Regions from separate parts of the Cellulosilyticum sp. genome, predicted to be linked through region 1. Evidence: a T-box and tRNA genes for the amino acid it is inferred to sense, from the RefSeq annotation. Region 1 holds a T-box; the other holds one or more tRNA genes.
What was found. The T-box of region 1 lies ahead of asnS (asparagine--tRNA ligase). A T-box ahead of a tRNA ligase gene usually reads a tRNA of that ligase, here a tRNA-Asn.
Positions count from the first base shown of each region.

Region 2: it has a tRNA-Asn gene. The T-box ahead of asnS (asparagine--tRNA ligase) is inferred to sense a tRNA for this amino acid. The anticodon was not compared.

Region 1 covers NZ_CEVXFV010000005.1:47,966-57,671, forward strand. The annotation lists gene pfkA (6-phosphofructokinase) at 1-123, shown strand, start outside; gene AC1VAQ_RS03495 (TrkH family potassium uptake protein) at 279-1,700, shown strand; gene AC1VAQ_RS03500 (potassium channel family protein) at 1,714-2,376, shown strand; gene AC1VAQ_RS03505 (TrmH family RNA methyltransferase) at 2,369-3,154, shown strand; T-box leader at 3,277-3,507, shown strand; gene asnS (asparagine--tRNA ligase) at 3,689-5,074, shown strand; gene AC1VAQ_RS03515 (RDD family protein) at 5,238-5,816, shown strand; gene AC1VAQ_RS03520 (AAA family ATPase) at 6,018-7,172, shown strand; gene AC1VAQ_RS03525 (DUF4435 domain-containing protein) at 7,172-8,071, shown strand; gene AC1VAQ_RS03530 (glycoside hydrolase family 94 protein) at 8,178-9,706, shown strand, end outside.
Region 2 covers NZ_CEVXFV010000057.1:16,032-25,737, forward strand. The annotation lists gene AC1VAQ_RS17585 (YitT family protein) at 33-896, shown strand; gene trpS (tryptophan--tRNA ligase) at 969-1,976, opposite strand; gene AC1VAQ_RS17595 (S-ribosylhomocysteine lyase) at 2,120-2,599, shown strand; gene AC1VAQ_RS17600 (MATE family efflux transporter) at 2,695-4,068, opposite strand; gene AC1VAQ_RS17605 (PRK06851 family protein) at 4,280-5,368, shown strand; gene AC1VAQ_RS17610 (hypothetical protein) at 5,480-5,647, opposite strand; gene AC1VAQ_RS17615 (YfgJ family double zinc ribbon protein) at 5,725-5,862, opposite strand; gene ispF (2-C-methyl-D-erythritol 2,4-cyclodiphosphate synthase) at 5,920-6,393, opposite strand; gene AC1VAQ_RS17625 (HAD family hydrolase) at 6,440-7,258, opposite strand; tRNA gene AC1VAQ_RS17630 (tRNA-Met) at 7,501-7,574, opposite strand; tRNA gene AC1VAQ_RS17635 (tRNA-Val) at 7,604-7,676, opposite strand; tRNA gene AC1VAQ_RS17640 (tRNA-Asp) at 7,701-7,774, opposite strand; tRNA gene AC1VAQ_RS17645 (tRNA-Trp) at 7,786-7,858, opposite strand; tRNA gene AC1VAQ_RS17650 (tRNA-Asn) at 7,913-7,984, opposite strand; gene AC1VAQ_RS17655 (hypothetical protein) at 8,116-8,427, opposite strand; tRNA gene AC1VAQ_RS17660 (tRNA-Met) at 8,553-8,626, opposite strand; tRNA gene AC1VAQ_RS17665 (tRNA-Val) at 8,631-8,703, opposite strand; tRNA gene AC1VAQ_RS17670 (tRNA-Trp) at 8,707-8,779, opposite strand; tRNA gene AC1VAQ_RS17675 (tRNA-Asn) at 8,820-8,891, opposite strand; gene AC1VAQ_RS17680 (SGNH/GDSL hydrolase family protein) at 8,998-9,706, opposite strand, start outside.

The DNA.
Region 1 (9,706 bases):
AAAGCAAAACGCGTTGTAGCATATGTAAAAGGTGAATATGTAGACTACGATATTAATGAAGCACTTCAAATGAAAAAAGATATTGATGAATATATGTATGAAGTAAGTAAATTATTAGTATAATTTATAATCATATATAAAACATCTAGAGAAGGGGAGCCAGTTGGTTCCCCTTTTTAGTTAACTCTTTTGAAGTAAGAATTAAGTGAATAGGGTAGAAATTTTAGAGGTAATCATATACAATAAGGTTTATTAAATGCTTTTTAAGGAGAGAAAAAATGAAACAGCATGAAAGTCTTAGGTTTTTAAGAAAAAATCGGAGAAATATCATTACTGAGTATTTAGGCCCTTCACAAATACTTGTTGTAGGCTTTATGCTAGTTATTTTAATTGCTAGTTTACTTCTTATGCTACCTATAAGTAGTAATGAAGGAACGTTTACACCATTTATAGATGCATTGTTTACAGCAACGTCAGCTGTGTGTGTAACAGGGCTAGTAGTTGTGAATACTTTGGCACACTGGTCTACGTTTGGTAAAATAGTGATTTTATTTTGTATACAAGTTGGTGGGCTAGGGTTTATGACTTTAGTAAGTATGATTTTTATTGTATTAGGGCGTAAGATTACCCTTCGTAATAGGCTCATTATGCAGGAAGCGCTTAACTTTAATACAACAGCAGGAATTGTAAAATTTACAAGATATATTGTAACAGGTACTTTTTTAGTGGAAGGTATAGGCGCCATTCTATTAGCTTGTGTATTTGTTCCAGAGTATGGAATTTTTAAAGGTATTATATATGGTATTTTCCATTCTATTTCTGCTTTTTGTAATGCAGGATTTGATATTATAGGTGATAGTAGCTTGACGCCTTATATGGGTAATACATTACTTAACTTGACCATTATGGCACTAATTGTCATTGGTGGACTTGGCTTTACAGTGTGGGTAGATACACTTAATGCGATTACACATAAGATAAAAACGAAAGAAAGATTTACATGGCGACAAGCTTTTTATAAGATGAGTGTGCATAGTAGACTAGTATGGATTATTACTATTTTTCTTTTGGTATTTGGCTTTGTATTTTTCTTCTTTGCAGAGCTTAAGAATCCAGCAACATTAGCGGGATTATCATTTAAAGAAAAGCTTTATACTGCAATGTTTCAATCAGTTACAACCCGTACAGCAGGCTTTAATACATTACCATTAGATGCAATGACAGATGGTTCGAAGCTTATGAGTATTATTTTAATGTTTATCGGGGGTTCACCAGCGGGAACAGCAGGTGGTATTAAAACGGTAACAATAGGTGTACTTATTTTATGTACATTATCTACTTTAAAAGGCTCAGATGAGACCGTTGTATTTAAACGCAAAATTCCAAGACAAATTATTAGACGTGCCTTGGCAATTATTATGATTGTAATTTCTGTTATGACGACAATGACCATCATATTATCCTTTACAGAAGATTTTAGTTTTATAGAGATTCTCTATGAGGTAGTATCAGCTACTGCAACAGTAGGGATTACACTAGGGATTACATCAAGCTTAAGTTTCATAGGGAAAATTGTAATTATTATTGCGATGTTTATAGGCCGTTTAGGCCCTATTACCATTGCGGTGGCACTGATGATTAAACAAGATAAGAATAAAGCGATTATAGAATATCCAGAAGAAAAGGTTATGGTTGGATAGAGGAGGAGATTGGATGAAGGCGAAACAATATGTGGTATTTGGTGCAGGAAGATTTGGCGGTAGTTTAGCGATGGCACTAGCCGAATCAGGTTATGAGGTTATGGTGGTAGATGCAAGAGAAGAAATGGTACAAGACATTTCACCATTCGTGACACATGCTGTTAAAGCGGATGCCACAGATCCAGATGTATTAAAAGAATTAGGGATTCGTAACTTTGATGTAGCTGTTGTAGCGATTGGAAAAGATATGCAAGCAAGTATTATGCTGACGATGTTACTTAAAGAAATGGGTATTCCATATGTGGTTGCAAAGGCAAGTACAGAGATTCATCAACGTATTTTACAAAAAGTTGGTGCAGACCGTATTATTTTACCAGAGCATGAAATGGGTAGAAGAATTGCAGCTAACCTTATTTCAGGAAATATTATTGATTATATTGAGCTGTCTAAAGATTATAGTATTATGGAGATATCCATCTTACCAGAGTGGGCAGGACACACCATTGTAGAACTGGATGTACGTTCAAAACATGGTATTAATATCATTGCTGTAGAGCATGGTGACCAAATCGATGTTTCGCCAGAGGCAGAATATAAGTTAAGTGAAGGTGATAAACTTGTAGTTGTTGGTGCAAACAAATCATTACAGGAGTTAGAAGCAAAGAGACATGACTAATAAATTAATTACAAGTATGCAAAATGCCCTTATTAAAAATATTGTACAGCTACAAAAGAAAAAAAGTGCACGTAAGAAACAGGGTTTATTCGTTGTAGAGGGAATTCGTGCTGTAAATGAAATTCCAAAAGATGTAGAAGTAATGCATTATATTACAACACCAGAAATTAAAGCAGAAGAAATTAAAAATCTTGAGCATCATAAGTGGGTTGTGGTAACTGAAGAAATTTATAAGGCTATTAGTGAGACACAATCTCCTCAAGGCGCTATGGCAGTTGTAAAAATGCCAGAAACTTCTTTGGAGAATATGAGGATCAAAAAAGACGGCTTTTATCTTATTTTAGAAAATTTACAGGATCCAGGAAATTTAGGGACTATTATTCGTACGGCCCATGCTTTTAATGTAGATGGTGTATTTTTAACAAAGGGAACTGTGGATTTATATAGCCCTAAAGTTGTACGTGCTACAATGAGTTCCTTATTCCATGTACCAGTTATTATAGACTATGAAATTGCTGAGTATATTGAAGCTATGGAAAAAGTAGGTGTTACAACTTATGCAACACATTTAAGTGAAGTAGCAAAATCCATTTATGAAACAAAGTTTGAAGAAGGCACAGCACTTATTATTGGCAATGAAGGTAATGGGATTTCACAGACAGTAAAAGAAGCGGTTAAAAATCATATTATTATTCCAATGCCTGGTGGCTGTGAGTCACTGAATGCTTCTGTAGCTGCATCAATTTGCTTATATGAAGTAATGCGTGGAAGAAGTTAAAAATCATATTATAGAATAATATGAGATAAGCTGTCAGAGGCATAGCAGATTAAGAGGATAAGATATTGTATGGCTTGACAAAATAAGTGAAAATCCATATAATGTTAAGCAGTTAAATATAGTTATAAACGATGAAAAGAAGAGTAGCAAGTGCAGAAATCTTACAGAGAGCTAGCGGTGGTGGAAGTCTAGTAGAGGGCAATTTGTGAAGAACATCTTGGAGTTGCTAATCGAAAGTATCCTAGTTGTATGAGTAGGCTTAGCCGGGAAAGACCGATATATCTTATATGAGGTGAATCACCTAGGGTGATTAACTAGGGTGGTAACGCGGAGTTTAAGGCTTCGTCCCTTCTATTTATAGGGGGGACGGGGCCTTTTTTAGTTTAATAATAATATGTATTGTTAAACTAATTATAATGTGGCATCAGCCATTTTATAGCTATATTTGAGGATATAAATTACACTGGTCTCGGTCAGTCTAGGAGTAGATGTGATAGAGTAGAAGAGTTTTTAATTTTTAAGGAGATGAAAGACATGGAAACAACATCAATTAGAAGTCTTTACGAGCAAGGTGCTACAGAAGGCCAAATTACTGTAGCAGGTTGGGTAAGAACAGTTAGAGATTCAAAAACATTTGGTTTCATTGAAGTAAATGATGGTACATTTTTCAAATCATTACAAGTTGTATTTGAAGAACATTTACCAAACTTTAAAGACATTGCTAAATTAGGCGTAGGAGCAGCTATTATTGTAACAGGTAATTTAGTACTTACACCTAACCAAAAACAACCATTCGAGATTAAAGCAACAGAAATCGTGGTTGAAGGTGAATGTCCACCAGAATATCCACTTCAAAAGAAAAGACACTCATTCGAGTATTTAAGACAAATTGCATACCTTAGACCACGTACAAACACATTTGGTGCTGTATTTAGAGTACGTTCTTTAGCAGCTTATGCAATTCATAAATTCTTCCAAGAGAGAAACTTCGTATATGCACATACACCACTTATTACAGCAAGTGACTGTGAAGGTGCAGGGGAAATGTTTAGAGTAACAACTTTAGACCCAGCAAATCCACCAAGAAATGAACAAGGTGAAGTAGACTTCAAAGAAGATTTCTTCGGAAAAATGGCGAACCTTACAGTATCAGGTCAACTTTCAGCTGAAACATTTGCAATGGCATTTAGAGATGTTTATACATTTGGACCAACATTTAGAGCTGAAAACTCAAATACACCTCGTCATGCTGCTGAGTTCTGGATGATTGAACCAGAGATCGCTTTCGCTGATTTACAAGATGATATGCGTTTAGCAGAAGATATGGTTAAATTCGTTATTAACTATGTATTAGAAAATGCAAAAGAAGAAATGCAATTCTTTAACCAATTCGTAGATAAAGGTATCTTAGATAGATTAAACCTCATTGTAAATTCAGATTTCGCACGTGTAACTTATACAGAAGCAATTGAAATCCTTAAAAATAGTGGTAAAAAATTCGATTACGAAGTATTCTGGGGATGTGACCTTCAAACAGAGCATGAACGTTACTTATCAGAAGAACACTTCAAAAAACCTGTATTCGTAACAGATTATCCAAAAGAAATCAAAGCATTCTACATGAGACTTAACGATGATCAAAAAACAGTAGCTGCTATGGACCTTCTAGTACCAGGTATCGGTGAACTTATCGGTGGTAGCCAAAGAGAAGAAAGACTCGACGTACTTCTTGCACGTATGGCAGAACTTGGCCTTAAAGAAGAAGATTACTGGTGGTATTTAGATCTTAGAAGATTTGGTGGTACAAGACATGCTGGATTTGGTCTTGGATTCGAAAGACTTATCATGTATTTAACAGGTATGACAAATATTAGAGACGTAATTCCATTCCCAAGAACAGCTGGTAATGCTGAGTTCTAGGAAGTGATATAAAGAAGTCATAGTACATTAGTACTGTGGCTTTTTTTGCATTATAAAAAATATATTGATGAAATTTATTGATAAGCTATACAATTGGTTATAAAATATACAAAGTACTTAATATATTTAAAATATAATAAAAACAGTTAAATGGGAGGATTATATGTATTGTAGAAAATGTGGTACATGGTGTGAAGATAGTGCTGTCTTTTGTACACAGTGTGGGGAGCCTTTAGGCGAGAAAACAACTAAAGAAGGTGGGGCAGCTTATAATGAAGCTGCAGCAGGTACCAATATTAATGCAGGCTATACCAATGATTATCATACAAATTATAGAGAGGGGTATAGTAGCATGAATACATATGCTGGATTTTGGAAAAGATTTTTAGCCATCGTAATAGATGGGATTATTCTGAGCATTGTTAATGGGATTATTGCGATTGCATTAAAGGGAATAGGCCTTACAAGTATAACAGAGCTCATTTCTATATTAATCGGTTGGTTTTATTACGCTTATATGGAAAGCTCAGAATATCAAGGCACGCTTGGCAAGTTGGCATTACAACTTCGTGTAACGGATCTTTTTGGTGAGCGTATTACTTTTGCGAGGGCAACGGGACGTTATTTTGGTAAATATATTTCAGGATTAATCTTATGTATTGGCTATATGATGGCAGGTTGGACAGAGAAGAAACAGGCATTGCATGATATTATGGCAGGAACACTTGTGGTGAATGAATAAGAAAAAGTGAAAAATAAAGAGTGAAAAGTGAAGAATTGAGGAGAAGAAGAAGGCTACTGCTTTTTAAAGAGGGGCTTTTCTTCTTCTTTTTTTGGGATTTTGCGTAAAGAAGGAAAGAAAATATAAATGGAGAATATAAATAGTGTGTAGAATATTTATAAAATAAAGTTAAAACTATAAGCAGAGAGGAGTGATAAGTGGGTGCAAATCACAAAGGTGAAGGTTAAAAATTTGTATGGCTTACATCATTATGAAATTGCATTTGATGAGGAGGCTTGCATTAAGATTATTCATGCACCAAATGGGTATGGGAAAACAACATTATTAAAGTTAATAGATTATGTAATGTATTATCGTTTAGATGAAATTTTACCTATTCCTTTTACAAAGTTTCAGATTATTTTTGATCAGTGTGTGAGTGTAGAGGTTATAAGGCATTATGACAATACAATGCAGGAGATAGAGTATATTATTTCTGAGTCAGGGCAAGCAAGGCATTATAGATGTTTCTCTGAAAAGGGGACTGTTGAAAAGGGAATAACGCAGCAGCTAGATGAAAAATTAAGTTGTTTACGCATGAAGATGCCGATTCATTTAATTCGTGCCAATCGTCTGCTTCAAGAGAATGATGACAATGGAGAAATGATTCCCGCCGTATTACGCTATGCCAAAGAATTAAAAGATTTAATGAAAAATGCGTTGGCTAGGTCTGCGAAAGTCAATGAAGAATTAGATCGCAATTTTCCTAAAAGGCTTTTGGACATAGTAGGGAAGGCAAAGGATGAAAAGACTTTGTCGTATGAAAAGATTAGCAGTGACTTAAGAGAGATAGAAAATAAGCGTAAACAATTAGAACAGGTTGGGCTCTTACTTGCAAGTACGTCTCAAGAGGTGGAGATTACAGCACAGACGCCAACTTATATATTAGAGACATTGATGTTATATATTGAAGAAAGCAAGAGAAAGCTAAGTGTTTTTGATGAACTAGCACCACGTATGGCGCTCATGCAGGAACTTATCAATAAACGCTTTACGTATAAGACGATGTGTTTGAGTCAAGAAGAGGGCTTTATGTTTGAAGTACCTTATAATGGTAAGCTACATGCAGATAAATTATCTTCTGGAGAACAGAATGAACTTATCCTTATATTTGAACTTTTATTTAAATCCAAGGTAAATGCACTCATTTTAATTGATGAACCTGAAATTTCTTTGCATATTGCATGGCAACAAAGCTTTTTAGAGGATATGGAAAAAATAGCAGCATTAACGGGGGTGAAACTAATCATTGCAACCCATTCACCAGATATTATTAATGGTAGATGGGATCTAACAACTGGTTTGGAGGAGTGCTGATGAAAGGATACCTAAATGCCACAAGATTAATCACAAAGCTTAAAATGTTACGTAGTGGAAAGAAAAATAAGAGCTTTATGGTTGTAGAAGGAGTTACGGATTTACGTTTATATAGTAAGTTTGTGGATGAAGCACTTTGTAATATTATTATTGCAGATAGTAAGCAGAATGTGAGAGCCTGTATTATTGCCTGCAATGAAGAAGGTGTAGAGGGAATTATTGGCATTGTAGATGCGGATTTTAGCAGGTTAGAAGAAACAGAAGAGGAGATTCCAAACTTATTTAAAACAGATGCACATGATTTAGAATGTATGTTAATGAGGTCACCAGCATATGAGGATATTATTAAAGAGTATGTCAACATCAATAAATATGCACGATTTGAAGGACGTAGCCAAGAACGGGTGAGAAATATATTACTTAGAAATGCAGCTATTATTGGGTATTTAAGGTGGTACTCATTACAGAAAAACTTAGGATTTAATTTTTCTATGTTAGATTTTAGTTTGTTTGTAGATCCACATACATTAGAGGTAGATATAGAAAGTTTAGTCAAACAGGTCTTAATACGGTCGCGTAAAATAAATGCATTTTCAGTAGAGGCATTAGTGTATAAGATACAAGAAATGCTTGCAAAAGAAGAGGATTTATGGCAGGTTTGTTGCGGACATGATTTAATTGAACTTTTAGCCATTGGCTTTGTGAATGTATTTGGAGATTATAATGCTAAGAATCTATTTGCAGGACAATTAGAAGGCAGCTTTAGGTTGGCTTATACAAAAAGTTATTTTGAAATGACACAGCTTTACAAAAACTTATTGGCATGGCAGAAACAAAATAGTCATTTTACGATTTTTTCCGAAATGTCTCAAGTAGAGGGGTTAGAAGTGATTGTGTAAATTTTTATAACAAGAGATGCAAATTTTTCTATTTACTTTATAACATTTTGAAAATAAAATGTAGATGTACAACTTATAAATCTATAATGAAGGAGATAAAGAGTCTATGAAATTTGGTTACTTTGACGATAACAGACGTGAATACGTTATTACAACACCTCAAACACCTTACCCATGGATTAACTACTTGGGAAGTGAAGAGTTTTTCGGTTTAATATCTAATACAAGTGGTGGGTATACATTTTATAAGGATGCAAGACTTAGAAGAATCACACGTTTTAGATATAATAGTGTGCCTATTGATAATGGGGGAAGATATTTTTATATCAATGATGGTGGAGACATATGGTCACATACATGGAAACCAGTGAAAAAAGAACTTTCTTTCTATGAATGTAGACATGGTCTTGGGTACTCAATGTTTACAGGTGAAAGAAATGGCATTAGAGTAGAACAACTTGCTTTTGTACCAAAAGGAGTTAATGCAGAAATACATAGATTAAAAGTTAAAAATACATCTAATAGCACAAAAGACATTAAATTATTCTCTTTCATTGAGTTCTGCTTATGGGATGCACAAGATGATTCTACTAACTTCCAAAGAAACTTTAGTACAGGTGAAGTAGAAATTAAGGGTAGTGCCATTTATCATAAGACTGAGTATAAAGAAAGAAGAAATCACTATGCTTTCTACTCAGTAAACACAGAAATTAATGGATTTGATACAGATCGTGACTCATTTATTGGTTTATATAATGGTTTTGAAGCACCAGATAGCGTTATGCATGGTGAATGTAAAAATTCAGTAGCAAGTGGTTGGTCACCAATTGCAGCACATCAGATTAATATTGCTTTAGCACCAGGTGAAGAAAAAACATTAATCTTTACATTAGGTTATGTAGAAAATCCAGAGGACCAGAAATGGGAATCTAAAGGAATTATTAATAAAAAACCAGCAGAAGAGATTATGGCACGTTTTAGCACAGAAGAAGGCGTAGAAGCAGCATTCAAAGAACTTAACGACTCTTGGGATAGCTTACTTTCTCACTATACATTAGAAAGTGATGATGAAAAACTTAACCGTATGGTTAATATCTGGAATCCATATCAATGTATGGTTACTTTCAATATGTCTCGTAGTGCATCTTATTTTGAATCTGGTATTGGGCGTGGTATGGGATTCAGAGATTCTAACCAAGATTTACTTGGTTTTGTACACCAAATTCCAGAACGTGCAAGAGAAAGAATCATTGATATTGCTTCAACACAATTTGAGGATGGTGGCTGCTATCATCAATATCAACCACTTACTAAAAAGGGAAATAATGATATCGGTAGTGGGTTCAACGATGACCCATTATGGCTTATCTTAGGAACAACAGCATATATTAAAGAATCAGGTGACTTTGGAATCTTAGATGAAATGGTACCATTTGATAATGATGAAAATAATAAAGCGACATTATTCCATCACTTAAAGGTATCTCTTGACCATGTCACAAATAACCTTGGACCTCATGGCCTCCCACTTATTGGCCGTGCAGACTGGAATGACTGCTTAAACCTTAACTGTTTCTCAACAACACCCGGTGAATCATTCCAAACAACAGAGAACCAAGCTGGTGGCGTAGCAGA
Region 2 (9,706 bases), on a different contig from region 1:
TTAAACTAGTTTAACACACTAAGGAGTACATAATGAAAACACATAAGCTTAATATAGCACGTATTATTAGTATTATTTTAGGAACTTTGTTAATTGCCCTAGCTACAAATGGTATTAATATTCCTAACAAATTACTAACTGGTGGTGTAAGTGGTATTTCTATCTTATTACACTTCCTATTTAATTTTAAAGTCAGCCTTTTGGTTATCTTACTCAATATTCCTATTTTTATTTTAGGATTTTTATTTTTAAAGAAAACATACTTAGCTTACAGTTTATTCGGTATGCTTATGCTTTCTTTTTGGTTAGAAGTAACGCATGAATTTGTAATTCCAGTTGGTAATATCCTTTCTATTGTATTAATTGGAGGAGCTTTACATGGTATTGGAACTGGACTTATTTTTAAATATGATGGTTCTACTGGTGGCACTGATATTATCGCCAAAATTATTAATAAGTATTTTTCTATTAATATGGCAACGATCACCTTTGTCATCAACCTATTAATCATAGCTTTATCTATTTATTTCTTTGATATTGATATAGCTGTTCTTACAATCACTACAATGTTCATCAGTAGTACAATCACTAACTTTGCAGTAGATGGACTTAACCGTAAGCGTACGCTCTACATTATCACAGATAGTCAACACTTTGAAACATTATCACATGAGTTACTAACTCATCTTAATCGCGGTGTTACAATGATTCCTGCTGTCGGCGCCTATACTTCTGATACAAAGTATATTTTATTTACAACTGTTAGTATCCGTGAAGTCGCACACGCTAAACAAATTGTTTTATCAATAGACCCTAAAGCCTTTATGACTGTTACAGAAACATCTCAAGTTATCGGAAATGGCCGTGGCTTTATAGATTTACAACACAGTATATAAAAAAAGAAGGAAATAATGAATTAACCTTAATGGCATATTCATTATTTCCTTCTTTTTAATTATATCTAATACTTAGCGAATAATTGGTGGAAAACCAACTTTCTTTTGAACTTTACGAAGTGTTTTAGTTGCTAAATAGTTAGCTGTCTCTGCATTTTTCTTAATGATCCCATCAATGTATGCTTTATCTCCTGAAAGCTCTTTAAATCTTGTTTGAAGTGGACGAAGTTCTTCAATAACTGCCTCCCCAACTTTAACTTTGAAATCACCATACCCTTTACCTGCAAACTCATTTTGAATTTGTTCCATAGTTTGACCTGTAATAGAAGAATAAATTGTCATTAAGTTACTAATTCCTGGTTTATTCACTTCATCAAAACGTACTTCTGTATCTGAATCTGTTACAGCACGTTTAAATTTACGAAGGATTGCTTCTGGTGTATCTGTAATTCTAATTGTTGCATTTTCATCTTCATCTGATTTAGACATCTTCTTAGTTGGCTCTTGAAGACTCATAATCTTCGCACCTACTTTAGGAATGTAGCCTTCTGGCACTTTAAATGTGTCACCGTAAGCATTATTGAAACGAATAGCAATGTCACGTGCAAGTTCTAAGTGTTGTCTTTGATCTACACCTACTGGTACTAAGTCTGTTTGATAGAGTAAAATATCAGCTGCCATAAGGACTGGGTATGTAAAGAGTCCTGCATTAATATTATCTCCATGTTTTTGTGATTTATCTTTGAACTGTGTCATACGACTAAGTTCACCCATATAAGTAAAGCAATTAAGAATCCAAGCAAGTTCTGCATGAGCTGATACATGTGACTGCATATAAATGATGTTTTTCTCTGGATCAAGTCCTGCTGCAAGGTAAAGCATCATTAAATCTCTAGCATTTTTTCTAAGTTTTGCTGGATCCTGTCTTACTGTTATTGCATGCATATCTACAATACAATAAAGGCTATTGTACTCATCTTGTAAGTTTGTCCAATTTTTAAGGGCACCTAAATAATTTCCTAAGGTAATCGTACCTGATGGCTGCATACCACTAAAAATAATCTTCTTCTGTTCACTCATTTTTCGTGCACCTCTCTTAGTTTTTTATCTTCTTTAATGTTATCAGACAACTTCTGTTAAATCAAGGGAAAACTCAATAGTTCTGTACGAATCCCCCTAATTGTCATATAATAAATTCATAAGTTATCTAGGAGGACACAATCATGAAAAAAATCGCAAGCTTTACTGTAAATCATATTGATTTACTTCCAGGCATTTATACATCACGCGTAGACTATGTAAACGACTGCGCAGTTACAACTTATGACTTACGTATGAAAAGACCTAACTTAGAACCAGTTATGAATACAGCAGAAATTCATGCCATCGAACATATCGGTGCAACATTTCTTCGTAACCATAAAGACTTTGCAGATGAAGTCATTTACTTTGGCCCAATGGGTTGCCGTACAGGTTTCTATCTTATTTTAAAAGGGGATAGAAGCTCAGAAGCTATTGCACCTCTTATTATCGAACTCTTTGAGTTTGTAGCTAACTTTAAAGGTGAAATTCCAGGTGCTACTGCAAGAGACTGCGGTAATTACTTAGACCTTAACTTACCAATGGCAAACTATGAAGCTAAAAAATATTTAGAGGAAACTCTCCTAAAACTAACACCAGCACATTTAGTTTACCCTCAATAAATACGTAAGTGTATCTTATTTAATGCAACTATAAGTTTTATTAAGTATAAAAAACAAGGAGGTATCGTAAAAAACTTCACGATACCTCCTTGTTTTTAAGCCATTTCTTCAACTATATTTTCTTTATCTATTGTCTTATAACTTCTAAATTCTTTTATTAATATAATACCTACTATAATTGTAGAAATAATATCACTTACTGGTTGTGCAAGCCATACGCCTGTAAGCCCACCTAATTTTGACATAATAAGAATAACTGGAATTAATATAACCACTTGTCTTAATAAACTAAGCAATGTTGCTATTTTTGCTTTTCCTACTGCTTGGAAATAATTAGAGCCCATAATTGATACTGCTAAAATCGGCATAGTCAGTGAATACAGTCTAAGCCCTGGAGCAGCTACTTCTAGCATAGAACCACTTCCATCAAACATCTTAACAAAAGTCTCTGGGAACAACTGAATAATCACAAATCCTATGACTAATATCACTGTGGCAAATGCCATACTTAATAAACTAGTTTTCTTAGAACGCTCATAATTTTTCGCCCCATAGTTATATCCTATAATAGGCTGTGCCCCTTGATTAATACCAAAGATAGGCATCAGTACCAACATAATAATGGCACTAATTGATGTCATTGCACCAATGGCAATTTGCCCTCCAGTTGCATCTAACACTTTATTCATTACAACCTGTACTAAACTTATAGCTAACTGCATTGCACATGGTGCTGCACCAATAATAAAGATTGATTTTACAATAGCTGCTTCTAATTTTAAATTTCCTCTATGAATTTTAAGATTTGATTTACCTTTTGTAAAATAGTACATTCCAATAACAGCCGTAATAAATTGTGAAATAATTGTTGCTAATGCTGCACCTTGAATACCCATATTAAATACAAAAATACATACAGCATCTAATATAATATTAATGACACAACCAATTACCATACACATGGCTGACATTCTAGGGCTACCATCTGCACGCATAATACTTGTAAATACAAAACTACTTACATTAAAAATAGTTCCTAATAAAAATATATTAATATATTTCGTTCCATAAGGTATGGTCTGTGCATCCCCACCAAACGCACCTAACAAACTGCTCGCACACATTAGACCTACAATCATCAGTATAATAGCCATAATAATAGCTACAACAAAGGCATTTCCTAAAACCTTCTCAGCCTCTTCTTTCTTCCCTTCACCTAATCTAATTGAAATTAGTGAAGTTGCACCTATTCCTACAAGCATAGCAAGTCCCAATATAATTGTTAATACTGGCATAGTAATTCCTACTCCTGTGATTGCCAAATAACCAATATCAGGTATTTGCCCTATAAACATACGGTCAACAACATTATATAAAGAGTTTACAACCATCCCGATGATAGCTGGTACTGAATATTTAATAAGAAGCTTACCAATAGGTTCTTTTGCTAATTCTACATCTCTATGCATAAATACGATCTCCTTACTCTTATTTTTAGCACTCCTATGAGTATAATACAATATTCTAAAGTATACAATATTTATCTTTATTCCTTATTAACTATTTTTACCTACCATCTACCCCAAACATATATTGTATTTATTTCCAATTACTTTAACATTTTTCCATTTCACACATATTATATTTATGGAAAACTAATTTAATTAAGGAAGTGGCCTTATGTCTGGTTATATTAAACACTACTTTGTTTGTGCAAATAGTTCCAAGGGATTTAGAAATCTATTCGATTCCAATATCCATATGCTTAACAAAATATATATATTAAAAGGTGGCCCTGGTACAGGTAAATCTTCCCTTATGAAAAAAATAGGCACTTATTTTGCAAACGAAGGCTTAGATATCGATTATATTCACTGTTCTTCTGATCCAGATTCCTTAGATGGTGTTGTCATCAGAAAACTTAGCGTTGCCATCGTAGATGGCACAGCTCCCCATGTCGTAGAACCTAAAGCACCTGGTGCTATTGAAGAATACATTAATCTAGGTATAGCTTGGAACATCCCTCTCCTTCAAAAACATAAAAAAGAAATACTGTATTTACAAAAAGAAATTAGCGAAACTTATCCTAAAGCTTATGCACATTTTGCAGATGCTCTAAATATTCATGATGAATGGGAAAAAATCTATATCGACAATATGGACTTAAAAAAAGCCAGTCAATTAGCCACTAAAGTTGCTAATGAAATTATCGGCTCTCACAGCCTGAATAAAGAATCAACCATTATGCATCGTTTCTTTGGCGCCTCTACACCAAAGGGACCTTTAGACTTTGTTCCTAACATCATAGAAACAGTTAAAACACATTATTATATTAAGGGACGTCCTGGTTCTGGTAAGTCTACTCTCCTTAAAAAACTTGTTAATTTAGCCGAAGAAAAAGGGCTTGATGCAGAAGTTTATCACTGCGCTTTTGATCCTGATAGCTTAGACATGGTACTACTTCCGGAACTTGATACTTGCATATTTGACAGCACTGCACCTCATGAATATGAGCCTGACTTATCAAAAGATCACTTAATAGACATGTACGCCGAGCTTATTACACCACAAACTGATGAAAAATATCACTCCCAACTTATAGATATTGCAAAACGTTACAAGACTAATGTTAGTGCCGGTACAAATGAATTATCTTACGCCAAAACACTCCATGATAATCTAGAACAATATTATATAGAAGCTACAGACTTTAATGTCATCACTCAAATATACGAGAATCTTTTAAGCAAAATTAAATCCCTTATGTAAAGAACACTATTATTCTACTATACACCATACTTGTAATCCGAATTTAAGATATTAACTCTAATAAAAATAGGTTAGAACATATCCTTGTTCTAACCTATTTTTATTCCTGTCCTACTTAGTGTATACATTGTAATTATCTGGCTTTACTTTAACATATTTCTTTCTTCTCATAACTTTATGTCCTACAAGCTGTGTTCCATCATACATCTTCCATATAAACATAACACACATAAGTATTAAGCTTAATCCAATGAATATACCTATTAATACCTTTTTCATATACACTCCCCTTTTCTTTGCGTCTCCCTTAAGCTAGCTTTATATAAATTGTATTAATATGCGGACTCTTTTACAAGTTATTTTTCTTCTTTTTTAATAACTTTTTTACTTGAAATAAGCTTCTTACAGTGATTGCAAAAATAATTTGTTGCACCACATGCTGCTACTACTTCTACCGCCTGATGGCAATCTGGACAATAATATTTCTCACTCATCTTATTCATCTCCTTAACTACTTAATACCATTCCCAATATGGCCTACTTTTAATCCTTTATAAATCTACCATAGCAATAGCATGACTTGAAATACCTTGTTCTGTACCTGTAAAACCAAGTTTTTCTTCAGTTGTAGCTTTAATATTTACTTGGTCAACCTTAATCTCTAAAGCTTTTGCTACATTTTCTCGCATTGCTAAAATATGTGGTGCCATTTTAGGTTTTTGTGCAATAATAGTTGCATCAATATTATGGATAACTGCATTTTTCTCTTTTAAAAGTTTACCTACATATTCAAGTAAACTAATGCTAGAAATTCCTTTGTATTTAGGATCTGTGTCTGGAAAATGTTTACCTATATCTCCTTCTGCAATGGCCCCAATTAATGCATCCATAATTGCATGAACAATTACATCCGCGTCTGAATGCCCTAATAGCCCTTTATCATGAGGAATTTCTACTCCGCCCATAATAAGCTTTCTTCCTTCTACTAATTGGTGAACATCATATCCCATACCAACTCTTAACATTTACTTTTCTCCTTTATACTATTTTATACACTTTATCTACTATATATTATATCTGATTTATTTGCTTTTTAATAAACCTTGCCACACCATCTTCTTCATTACAATCTATAACCTCTGTGGCTATAGCCTTTAATTCATCTGCTGCATTTGCCATTGCACAACTATACTCAGCAATTTTAAACATACTTAAATCATTCAAATTATCCCCAAAGCAAACAACCTTGTCATACGCATAACTATTTTTTAACTTTAGAACACCATTAGATTTAGCTGCCCTTTTGCTATATACCTCTAGCAAATATGCATCTTCCATATAATTATCCTTATAAAGAGAAAATTCTATTCTGTTGACATCCTTAATTAATTGAGCAATTTCTTCAATTTTTTCTTTGACATCCATAAATACAAAGTAAATAATCTTATCTTTATCTATTACCTTTTCCCTTTTAAATACTTTCGTATTCTTTCTTTCCTCATAAAAAATATTTTCGTACTTATTTAAGGCCTTATCATAATATACACTTAAATTACCTTCATCAATAGTATAGATAAAACCGCTTTTATGCCTAGATTCTAAACGCGTTATAATTTGATTTGCAGCCTCTTCACCTAAGTACTCTATATCTATATACTTATGTTGTTTTAAATCATACAAGGCAACGCCATTCATTAATACTACTGGAATATTAATATTAACGTTCTTTAGTAAACCTTCTACTGTAGCTGCTGTTCTCGCTGTAGCTATAGAAAACTGTACACCTTGTCCTATAAGTTCATTTAATATATTAGTACTTATTTGTGTTACTTTCTTCTCATTATTTAATAATGTACCATCTAAATCTGATATATATAATGTCTTATTCACTCTGCTCTCACTTTCTACACTATTATTCTATGTTTATGACCACTTTTCTCAAAATAATTATAAGTATACCTTCATTCATGAATATCCTTTTATTCATGGATATCTTTTTATTCATGAATATCTTTTTATTCATGGATATCTTTTTATTCATGGTATCATATTTTGTCTATAAAATCTATTAGGTTTATATATACAAAAAACACCCCAGTCTATCTTTATAAACTGAAGTGTTTCTTTCTTAGTAGCGGAAAAGGGATTTGAACCCATGACACCACGGGTATGAACCGTGTGCTCTAGCCAACTGAGCTATTCCGCCATATTCATGTATTAAATTTTAATACTCAGTGGTCGCTATAGGGCTCGAACCTATGACCCCCTGCTTGTAAGGCAGGTGCTCTCCCAGCTGAGCTAAGCGACCAAATTATATTCAGTAAAACTGAAACGACCCAGAAGGGACTCGAACCCTCGACCTCCGCCGTGACAGGGCGGCGTGCTAACCAACTGTACCACTGGGCCAAATTCTCTGACAGGGGCAGCAGGACTTGAACCCACGACATTCGGTTTTGGAGACCGACGTTCTACCAACTGAACTATGCCCCTAAATACACTATACTATTTTGCCGAACTGCTCGTCCATTTTTAAGCAAAATAAAACTCCCCGAGTAGGGTTCGAACCTACGACCCTCCGGTTAACAGCCGGATGCTCTGCCGCTGAGCTATCGAGGAATGTTGTGTTCACTCCTGAACACTCACTTAGTATACCAACATTATTAAATCCTGTCAACACTTTTTATCATATTTTTATTTTTTTATTGCTATATATTTTTCTTTTGTCATTATACGCCTTCCCTACTAAACTACTTTGATGACTTCTGCAAAATACCTGTTCCATTACATAATGTACACACAATTCTTCCGCTTCCATGACACCTTGTGCACACAATACTAATGCTGTCTAATGCTGGAAAGGTCTTATTCCCTAATATATCATATATTTGAATTCCTGCACCACTACACACCGGACATACTTCCCATCCAGTTCCCTGACATCTATCACAAGTCACTGTATAACAATCAAAAATCTTCCTTTCGCTCACACTAGCATTAAGGTTATTAATACTTAAACTTATTATGCAAAATGTCATCAACATTACTAATCTATATTTCATGCTTTACGCTCCTTTTATCTCCTTCTAGTATGATTACCCATTTTGCTGCTTTCTATAGCTAAAAAAATATTAGATGCATACAAAAAAATCCCCAAAGCGTATCAACACTTTGAGGATTTAAATAATAGCGGAAGAGGGATTTGAACCCCCGACACCACGGGTATGAACCGTGTGCTCTAGCCAACTGAGCTATTCCGCCAAAGTGGTCGCTATAGGGCTCGAACCTATGACCCCCTGCTTGTAAGGCAGGTGCTCTCCCAGCTGAGCTAAGCGACCATACAGGGGCAGCAGGACTTGAACCCACGACATTCGGTTTTGGAGACCGACGTTCTACCAACTGAACTATGCCCCTATGGCAATTTTTCAATTTACAAACAACCTTAGTTGTTTAACTCCCCGAGTAGGGTTCGAACCTACGACCCTTCGGTTAACAGCCGAATGCTCTGCCGCTGAGCTATCGAGGAATATTGTCCTCGCCTTGAGGACTTGTTTAGTATACCAATATCTTTGACTCATGTCAACACTTTTTGTTAAATTTATTTACATGTTTTTTAGATATTAAGCTACATATTAGTTTATCTCAGATTCTATAAACAGATTTTTAACTACTAAATGTGCAATAATCTCTGCACCATATTTACTTAAATGAGTATTATCTATTTCTTTATGTTCCTCATCTTTAAATGCATGCATATGAGCTGTTATTCTACTTCCTCCTTCAACATACATTTCATCATATAGTTTTTTTGTCTGATTGGCTAAATCAATACATTGTATATTATGTTCTTCAGCAATCCTTTTGATTCCATCTATATAAGTTTGATGTGCTTCAATTGTAGGTTGCCCCGTTATCATTCTCCTAGCAATAGGCGTAACTAATATAGGTGTTGCACCTTTTTCCCATGCAAGTTTAATATATTTATTTAATAACATCCATTCAAAAGAATACCTACCTGTATCATCTTTACCCTCTTCATCTAATTGACCTAATACTAAATGAGGATATGTCCCTCTATTAGGATCTTCTATCTTTTCATCATTATGTCCAAATTGAATAAGCAAGTACGCCTTTTCACATAATTCTTCTTCTAATCTCTTATAATTCTCTTCTACCAAAAAACTTCTTGAGCTTCTACCCGATAAGGCTAAATTTATAACTTGACTATTTTGTATTAAATTTTTAAGCTGCATTCCCCAACCTTGTCTATCCAGTGCTTTAGATGTTTCTGCCTCATAATCACATACTGTAGAATCACCTACTAAAACTATTTTCAACTTA